DNA from 3 places in the Arthrobacter pascens genome. Region 3 is predicted to be linked to each of the others. Evidence: predicted binding sites of a transcription regulator. Region 3 holds the regulator's gene; each other region holds the start of a gene.
The links. The regulator LexA, encoded in region 3, represses DNA repair genes until DNA is damaged. The targets are predictions, from matches to a motif close to TCGAACANNTGTTCGA.
Positions count from the first base shown of each region.

Region 1: a site for LexA is predicted at 1,140-1,155, ahead of QFZ40_RS08395 (DUF6504 family protein). Genes of this name have one in related genera too.
Region 2: a site for LexA is predicted at 684-699, ahead of QFZ40_RS20550 (shikimate dehydrogenase). Genes of this name have one in related genera too.

Region 1 is NZ_JAUSXF010000001.1:1,819,910-1,822,170, reverse strand. It holds gene QFZ40_RS08400 (DNA polymerase III subunit alpha) at 1-739, opposite strand, end outside; gene QFZ40_RS08395 (DUF6504 family protein) at 736-1,071, opposite strand; gene QFZ40_RS08390 (hypothetical protein) at 1,236-1,625, shown strand; gene QFZ40_RS08385 (chorismate mutase) at 1,646-1,966, opposite strand; gene QFZ40_RS08380 (VOC family protein) at 1,986-2,261, shown strand, end outside.
Region 2 is NZ_JAUSXF010000001.1:4,466,742-4,469,002, forward strand. It holds gene QFZ40_RS20545 (IclR family transcriptional regulator) at 1-609, shown strand, start outside; gene QFZ40_RS20550 (shikimate dehydrogenase) at 782-1,663, shown strand; gene QFZ40_RS20555 (bifunctional sugar phosphate isomerase/epimerase/4-hydroxyphenylpyruvate dioxygenase family protein) at 1,663-2,261, shown strand, end outside.
Region 3 is NZ_JAUSXF010000001.1:2,765,025-2,767,285, forward strand. It holds gene QFZ40_RS12690 (LysM peptidoglycan-binding domain-containing protein) at 1-244, opposite strand, end outside; gene lexA (transcriptional repressor LexA) at 679-1,428, shown strand; gene QFZ40_RS12700 (ATP-dependent DNA helicase) at 1,453-2,261, opposite strand, start outside.

The sequences.
Region 1 (2,261 bases), 950 kb from region 3:
CAAGTTCCGGAAGCGACTTCAGCGTCCGGGCTGAGTCCAGCACGTCTGCCGTTGCGGCGCCGTCCTCGGCGCAGTACCGGGCAGCATTGGTGAGCACGGCAGGGACCCCGTGTTCTTCCGCGAGTTTAAGCATGCGGACTGCATGGGCTGTGCTCAGGGGCGCGCCGGGCGCGCTGAGCTGGGAGACAATTTCAGCCACCACAGTCCCTGCCGGCATGGCATCGAGCCAGCGTTTGAAAAGGGTGCGGGGACGCAGGTAGCGCCGTCCGCCCAGGGCCAGTCCGACGTCGGAATCGGGTCCTATCAGGACGGTCAATACCGGCTTAAGGGTCCGTGGATCAAGGGTCCGGGATGCAAGTTCGGCCCGGGTGATAGCCACGGGAACCGCTCCCCCGGCCTTACCGGAGGTGCGGGCATGGGCGTCCGATACCAGCCGGCACAGGGCACGGTATCCGGCTCCCTGGTTGTTTCCGCGGGCGAGCACGACTACCCGGCCGGCAAGTTGGGTTCGTTGGTCGCCGTCGTCGTCGAAGACCGCAAGGTCAACCCCCACAATGGGGTCTATTCCGGCAGCCATGCAGGCTTTGAGGTGTTTGATGGTGCCGTAGAGCCCGTCCCTGTCCGTGCATGCGAGCGCAGTAGCGCCATCCGCGGCGGCAACCTGGGCAAGCTCGTCCGGCCAGGAAACGCCGTAATGGGCGCTGAAGGCAGTAGATACGTGGAGGTGCGTGAAAGTCATGCTGTTCGGGGGTGGAGTGCGTCATGGATCCGCAGGAGCCTCCAGCGGCCACTGCCGATGTGCCGGGTCAGGTCAAGGGTGAGCTCGCCTGTGGCGGCGTCGGAACCCTGGGGGCGATCCGAGGCGCGTACCTGGACGCGCCAGATCTCGTGGTCCACCAGCCCGGGCCCGCTTCCCAGGGGTGCGCGGCTTTCCTCTACCCACCATTGCCGGCGTTCGTACCACCGAACCGGATCAGCGCATACCGTATAGCGCCGTCCTGCCCATTGAAGCTCCTGAGGCTCCCCGGCAGCGGTGCAGACGACGTCAACTGACTCGCTGAACATGCCCATGGGCGCCTCCCGAACTGAACTGAACCCTTATGGAATTCATTGCTGACGGCCTTCAAAATACCGGCCCTTCGAATACATATTCGAACGATTCCAGTCTACGCCGGTGCCCTGACAAAACCTAGAAGGGGGTGGACGGACGGGACGGCAGGGAGCAGGATTGTGCCATGAGTACCCATGACGCACTCCTCAAGCACGTAAGCATCAAGGCCCTGGACTCAACGCTGGTGGCCACCTTCGATATCGACGGCAACATCCCGGGATCCGGTGCATACGTGGTGGGGCTTGTGGCAGCCAGTCCCGACTATTCATCACAGAGACGTCTGGGCATCGAGTTCATGAACGGGGAAGCTATTGCCTTCTACTCGTTCAGTCACGAACAGGGCACCGAAGAAAACTACGATCTCAGCGGGGTCTCGCACTCCGGCAACACCATTACAGGCAACTTCCCGGCAGCAGCCATCCACGGGCTGGGCAAGGGCCATATCATGTCAGCCTTCAGCGAGGCCGACGGCCGGGAATTCCAGGCCGGCGTCGCCGTCGAGGAAGCTCTATAAAGAGGGAAGAGCGCTACTGCTCAGCTGTTCTCGTTGTGGACCTTGAGCTCGAGTTCGATGAAGCCTGAGATCATGGCCCGGTAGGTGGACTCTACGATGTCCGGATCGATGTCCTTCTTTTCCGCAGCCGACCGGACATGCTCGATAATCCTCTCGACCCGGCCGGGAGCACGGACTTCCGCGTCGTCTCCCTTAAGGGTCCCGGCGATCCGGATCAACCGTTCACGCCGGGCAATGAGAGTGACGATCTGGTCGTCCACCTCGTCGACCGCGATCCGCACTGCAGCCAGTTGTTCTTTGTCTGCCAGGGCGTCTCTGTCGTTTCCTTGAATTGTCGCCATCTTCTGACAGTATCGAAGCATGCAGCCCAGAGTCGACTTCATCTCATTAGGTGTACGCAGCGTTGCCGCTTCCCGCCGCTTCTACGCTGAGGGGCTTGGCTGGCCCGTCCACCGCGAATTTCCCGGCGATGTGGTGTTCATCCAGGTCAACCACGGCTTGATTCTCTCCCTCTGGGACGCCGGCCAGATGCAGGCGGAGGCGGACGTTGACGCTCCGGGTGGCGTACCCTGCATCACCCTCAGCCATAACCTTGGCAGCACCGATGAGGTGGACCAGGTGATGGCGGACGCCGCT
Region 2 (2,261 bases), 1.7 Mb from region 3:
GACGGCTTTGTTGACTATGAACCGGACGGGCGCCGGTACCACCTGGGGCTGCGCATCTTCCAGTTGGGCCAGCGGGTATCCAACCACCACGGCTTCGCGGGCACTGCCATGCCCATCCTCCGCCGCGTCACTGAGCAGACGGGGGAGGCGACCATCCTCAGCGTCCGCGACGGTCACCGCCACCTCACGGTCAGCAAGGTGGATGGCCCCCAGATGTTCCGGGTCACCAGCGATCCCGGACATCTTGGCGCGCTGCACGCCACCGCCGTGGGCAAGGCGCTGGTGGCCTTCGCCGAGGATTCCGAGCGGGAACGGCTGCTGGCCGAACTGGCACTGGAACCACTGACCAGCCATTCCATCACGGACCGGGGCGCCTTCCGTACGGAAATCGAGCAGGTCCGCCGGCAGGGGTATGCGGTGATGGACGAGGAAAACGAGGCCGGCATGCGGGCCGTGGCCGTCCCGGTCCTCAACTCCCAGGGGCACGCCTTCGCCTCACTGGCAACAGCCGTTCCGGTCTTCCGATTGAGCCTGGAGGACCTGACCGCCTATGTCCCGCTGCTTCAGGATGCCGCGGCCGAGCTGTCGGCCAGGCTCCCCCAGCGCTGACATGCTGGCCCCCCAACAGAAAAGTGCCTCGTGACTTTATGAGAATGTTCGTATGTAGAACAAGAGTGCAAGAAGTGAACAAGTGTTGTAGTCTAATCCCTAACACCGTCCGGGCCGGTCACGCGTTGAGCGCCGCTACCCGCCCGGTGCCGCTATCGAAGGAGCTGCACGGATGAGTAATCGGACTCAGTCCTACCTTGTGGGACTGGTCGGTGACGGCGTGAAGCCGTCACTCACCCCCGACATGCACGAACGCGAAGCGGATCTGCAGGGCCTGCGCTACCTCTACCGGCCCATCGACCTCCTGGAGCTTGGCCTTCCCGGCGAGTCAGTGGGCGACCTGCTGCAAAGTGCCCGCATGCTTGGTTTCAATGGCCTCAACATCACCCACCCCTGCAAGCAGCTGGTCCTGCAGCACCTGGACGAGGTCTCACGGGACGCCCTCAGGCTTGGCGCCGTCAATACAGTGGTGATCCGGGACGGCAGGTTCATCGGCCACAACACAGACTTTTCGGGCTTCGCCGCCGCCCTCGCCTCGGGCCTTCCGGGGGTTCGGCTGGGCCGCGTGGTCCAGCTCGGCGCAGGCGGCGCCGGTTCCGCGGTCGCGTACGCCCTGCTCTCAGCAGGCGTGCAGTCGCTTGACTTGGTGGACGTGGACCCCGCCCGCTCTGCGGCCCGTGCCGCCGAACTGTCCGGCTTCTTCCCCGACAGCACCGTAACGGCCCGTACGACGGCAGAGCTGCCGCAGCTGATGCCCCTGGCCGACGGGCTGGCGCATTGCACCCCCGTTGGAATGGCCGCACACCCGGGTGTCCCACTGGACCTGGACCTCCTGGAACCCCGGCACTGGGTCGCCGACATTGTCTACCGCCCTATTGACACCGAGCTGGTCCGGGGTGCCCGGGCCAAGGGCTGTGACGTGCTTGACGGTGGCCGCATGGCCGTGGGGCAGGCAGCAGACGCGTTCCGGATCTTCACCGGCGTCAGGGCAGATGCGGAACGCATGCGCACTCATTTCCTGGAGCTTGTGGCTGCCGAAGGGGTGGCTGCCTGATGCGCACCGGAATAGCCACTGTGTGTCTCTCCGGCACCCTGAAGGAGAAGATGCAGGCCTGCGCCATAGCGGGTTTTGACGGCATCGAAATCTTTGAGCAGGACCTGGTCACCTCGCCGTTAGCTCCGGAGGATATCCGCAGGATGGCAGCAGATCTTGGCCTCACCCTTGATCTCTACCAGCCTTTCCGCGACTTCGACAGCGTGTCCGAGGACCTGTTCGCCGCAAACCTGCGCCGGGCCGAGGCCAAGTTCAAGCTCATGGCCCGGCTGGGCATGGACACCATCCTGGTCTGCTCCAATGTGGCCACGGCCAGCATCGACAGCGACAGCCTCCGGGTGGAACAGCTGGGGCGTCTGGCCGGCCTGGCCGGGGAGCACGGCGTCAGGGTTGCCTACGAAGCGCTCGCCTGGGGAAAGTACGTTTCAGACTACGAGCACGCCCACCGGCTGGTGGAGGCCGTGGACCACCCCAACCTGGGCACGTGCCTGGACTCGTTCCACATCCTGTCCCGCGACTGGGATACCGCGCCTATCGAGGCGATCAACCCCGGGAAAATCTTCTTCGTCCAGGTCGCGGATGCCCCCAAACTGTCAAT
Region 3 (2,261 bases):
TGTCGGCGACCACGTCGCGGGTGTCGCGTTCCGGCGCCACAGTGCCGGCAATCGCCCAGAGCGACTGGCCGGACTGGACGGTGACCGAGACCGTCGGGGTGAGTGCGAGGTCAGAGGTGTTGTCGGCCGCCTTGGCGGGAGCGGTGAGGAATCCTGCCAGGAAGAGCAACAGAGCGGCCACAAGCACGAGCGGGATGCCTATGAGGACAACCTTTCCCCGCCTGGTGAGCCGCAACGGCGGCATGGATTCCTTGCGGGTCCGGGATTCCTGATCCGGCACCGAGGTGAGGTGCTGAACGGAGACGAACGTCGGACGGGAATCCTGCGAAGCAGATATAGCTGACATGAAATTAGCCCTCCTGGACCATACTGTGCTGCCCGGTGTGTTCGCGTCTGCCCTGGTTACCGCCCTGATGCACCGGATATTCGAAGCGGTCAGGGCGAGCAGAGAATTTACTAGAACACATATTCGAACTTTGCTTTCTCAGTTTTAGCACTTATCAACGAACATTGTCGAGACTCGCTAGAACAAATGTTTGAAAAAGCTCTGCGGCTGCCCTACGTTTGGAACAAAGGATCAACCACCTTCGTAGTTGATCAGCAGGGTCTGACAATTCAGGCCGGACGTTCCCGGCATCGCCGCCGGAAAGGCCGGCCGACGGAAAGGCAATGGCGAACATGGCAGCACCAGCCGCCGACGGCAGGGCGACCCAGCGGGGCCGGCAGCCCCAGAGGACACCCAAAGGGCTCACCGCACGCCAGAAGAAGATCCTGGAGACCATCCAGCGCTCCGTCAATGACAATGGTTACCCCCCATCCATGCGGGAGATCGGCGACACCGTAGGCCTCGCCAGCCTTTCCAGCGTGACGCACCAGCTGTCGCAGCTTGAAAAACTCGGATACCTGCGCCGGGATCCCAAGCGTCCGCGCGCCATGGAGGTCCTGATGCCGCTCACGCTCGATGGCGGATCCGCCAAGGGGGCAGGCGCGGCCAAGCCTGCGATCCTGCACGGCCTCGACGGAGGGGCAATTGCGGAGCTGCCCACTGCCATGGACACGGCAATGGTCCCCCTTGTGGGCAGGATCGCGGCCGGTGGTCCCATCTTCGCCGACCAGCTGGTGGAGGACGTCATGCCGCTGCCCCGCCAACTGGTGGGCCAGGGCGAACTGTTCATGCTGCGCGTGGCCGGTGACTCGATGGTGGACGCGGCGATCTGCGACGGCGACTGGGTAGTGGTCCGACGGCAGGCTGACGCCGTGAACGGTGACATCGTTGCCGCCCTGCTGGATGACGAAGCCACCGTGAAGACTTTCCGCCAGCGGGACGGCCACACCTGGCTGCTTCCGCAGAACACCCAGTACGAGCCAATTCTTGGCGACCACGCCACCATCATGGGCAAGGTTGTATCGGTACTGCGGTCGCTTTAGGACCTGCCCGCGCCGCCTTTCGGCTCAGGAACTCTCCCTGGCCAGCCTTTCCAGCGCCGCGAAGGCGATCTTACGGTCAGTAGTGGGCCAGAACGGCGGCAACGCCGCCCGGAGAAAGCCTGCGTAGCGTTCGGTGGCAAGCCGTGAATCCAGAACGGCAACCACTCCCTTGTCTCCGGTGGAGCGGATCAGCCTGCCCGCCCCCTGGGCAAGCCGGATCGCAGCATGCGTGGCAGACACGGACATAAATCCGTTGCCGCCGGCCTGCGCCACTGCGCGGGACCGTGCTGTCATGAGGGGATCGTCCGGACGCGGGAAAGGAATGCGGTCAATCACCACCAGCCGGCACGATCCGCCGGGGACATCAACGCCCTGCCACAGGGACATGGTCCCGAAAAGGCACGTATCCGGCTCGTCCGCGAACTGTTTGACCAGCGCTGTCATGGTGGAATCGCCCTGGCAGAGGATACTGATGCCCAGTCGGGGGCGTAACGCTTCAGCGGCCTCTTCGGCCGCTCGCCGTGAGGAGAAGAGGCATAGGGCACCGCCGCCGGAGGCCCTTATCAGTGCTTCAAGTTCACCCAGGGCCTCGGGCGAGGCGCCACGGCCGGGTTTCGGCAGGTGCCCGGCAACGTACAGGATCCCCTGCTTCGGGTAGTCGAAGGGAGACCCCACGTCCACCCCGGTCCAGCTGGGGGCGCCGTCCCCTACCAGCCCCAGTCCGCCGGCTGCCGGTTCAAAGGCGGACCCGATGGCCAGGGTGGCGGAGGTCAGAACCACCGTATGGCCGGCAAACAGGCCTTCGCGCAGCTTGCCTGCCACACTGAGCGGGG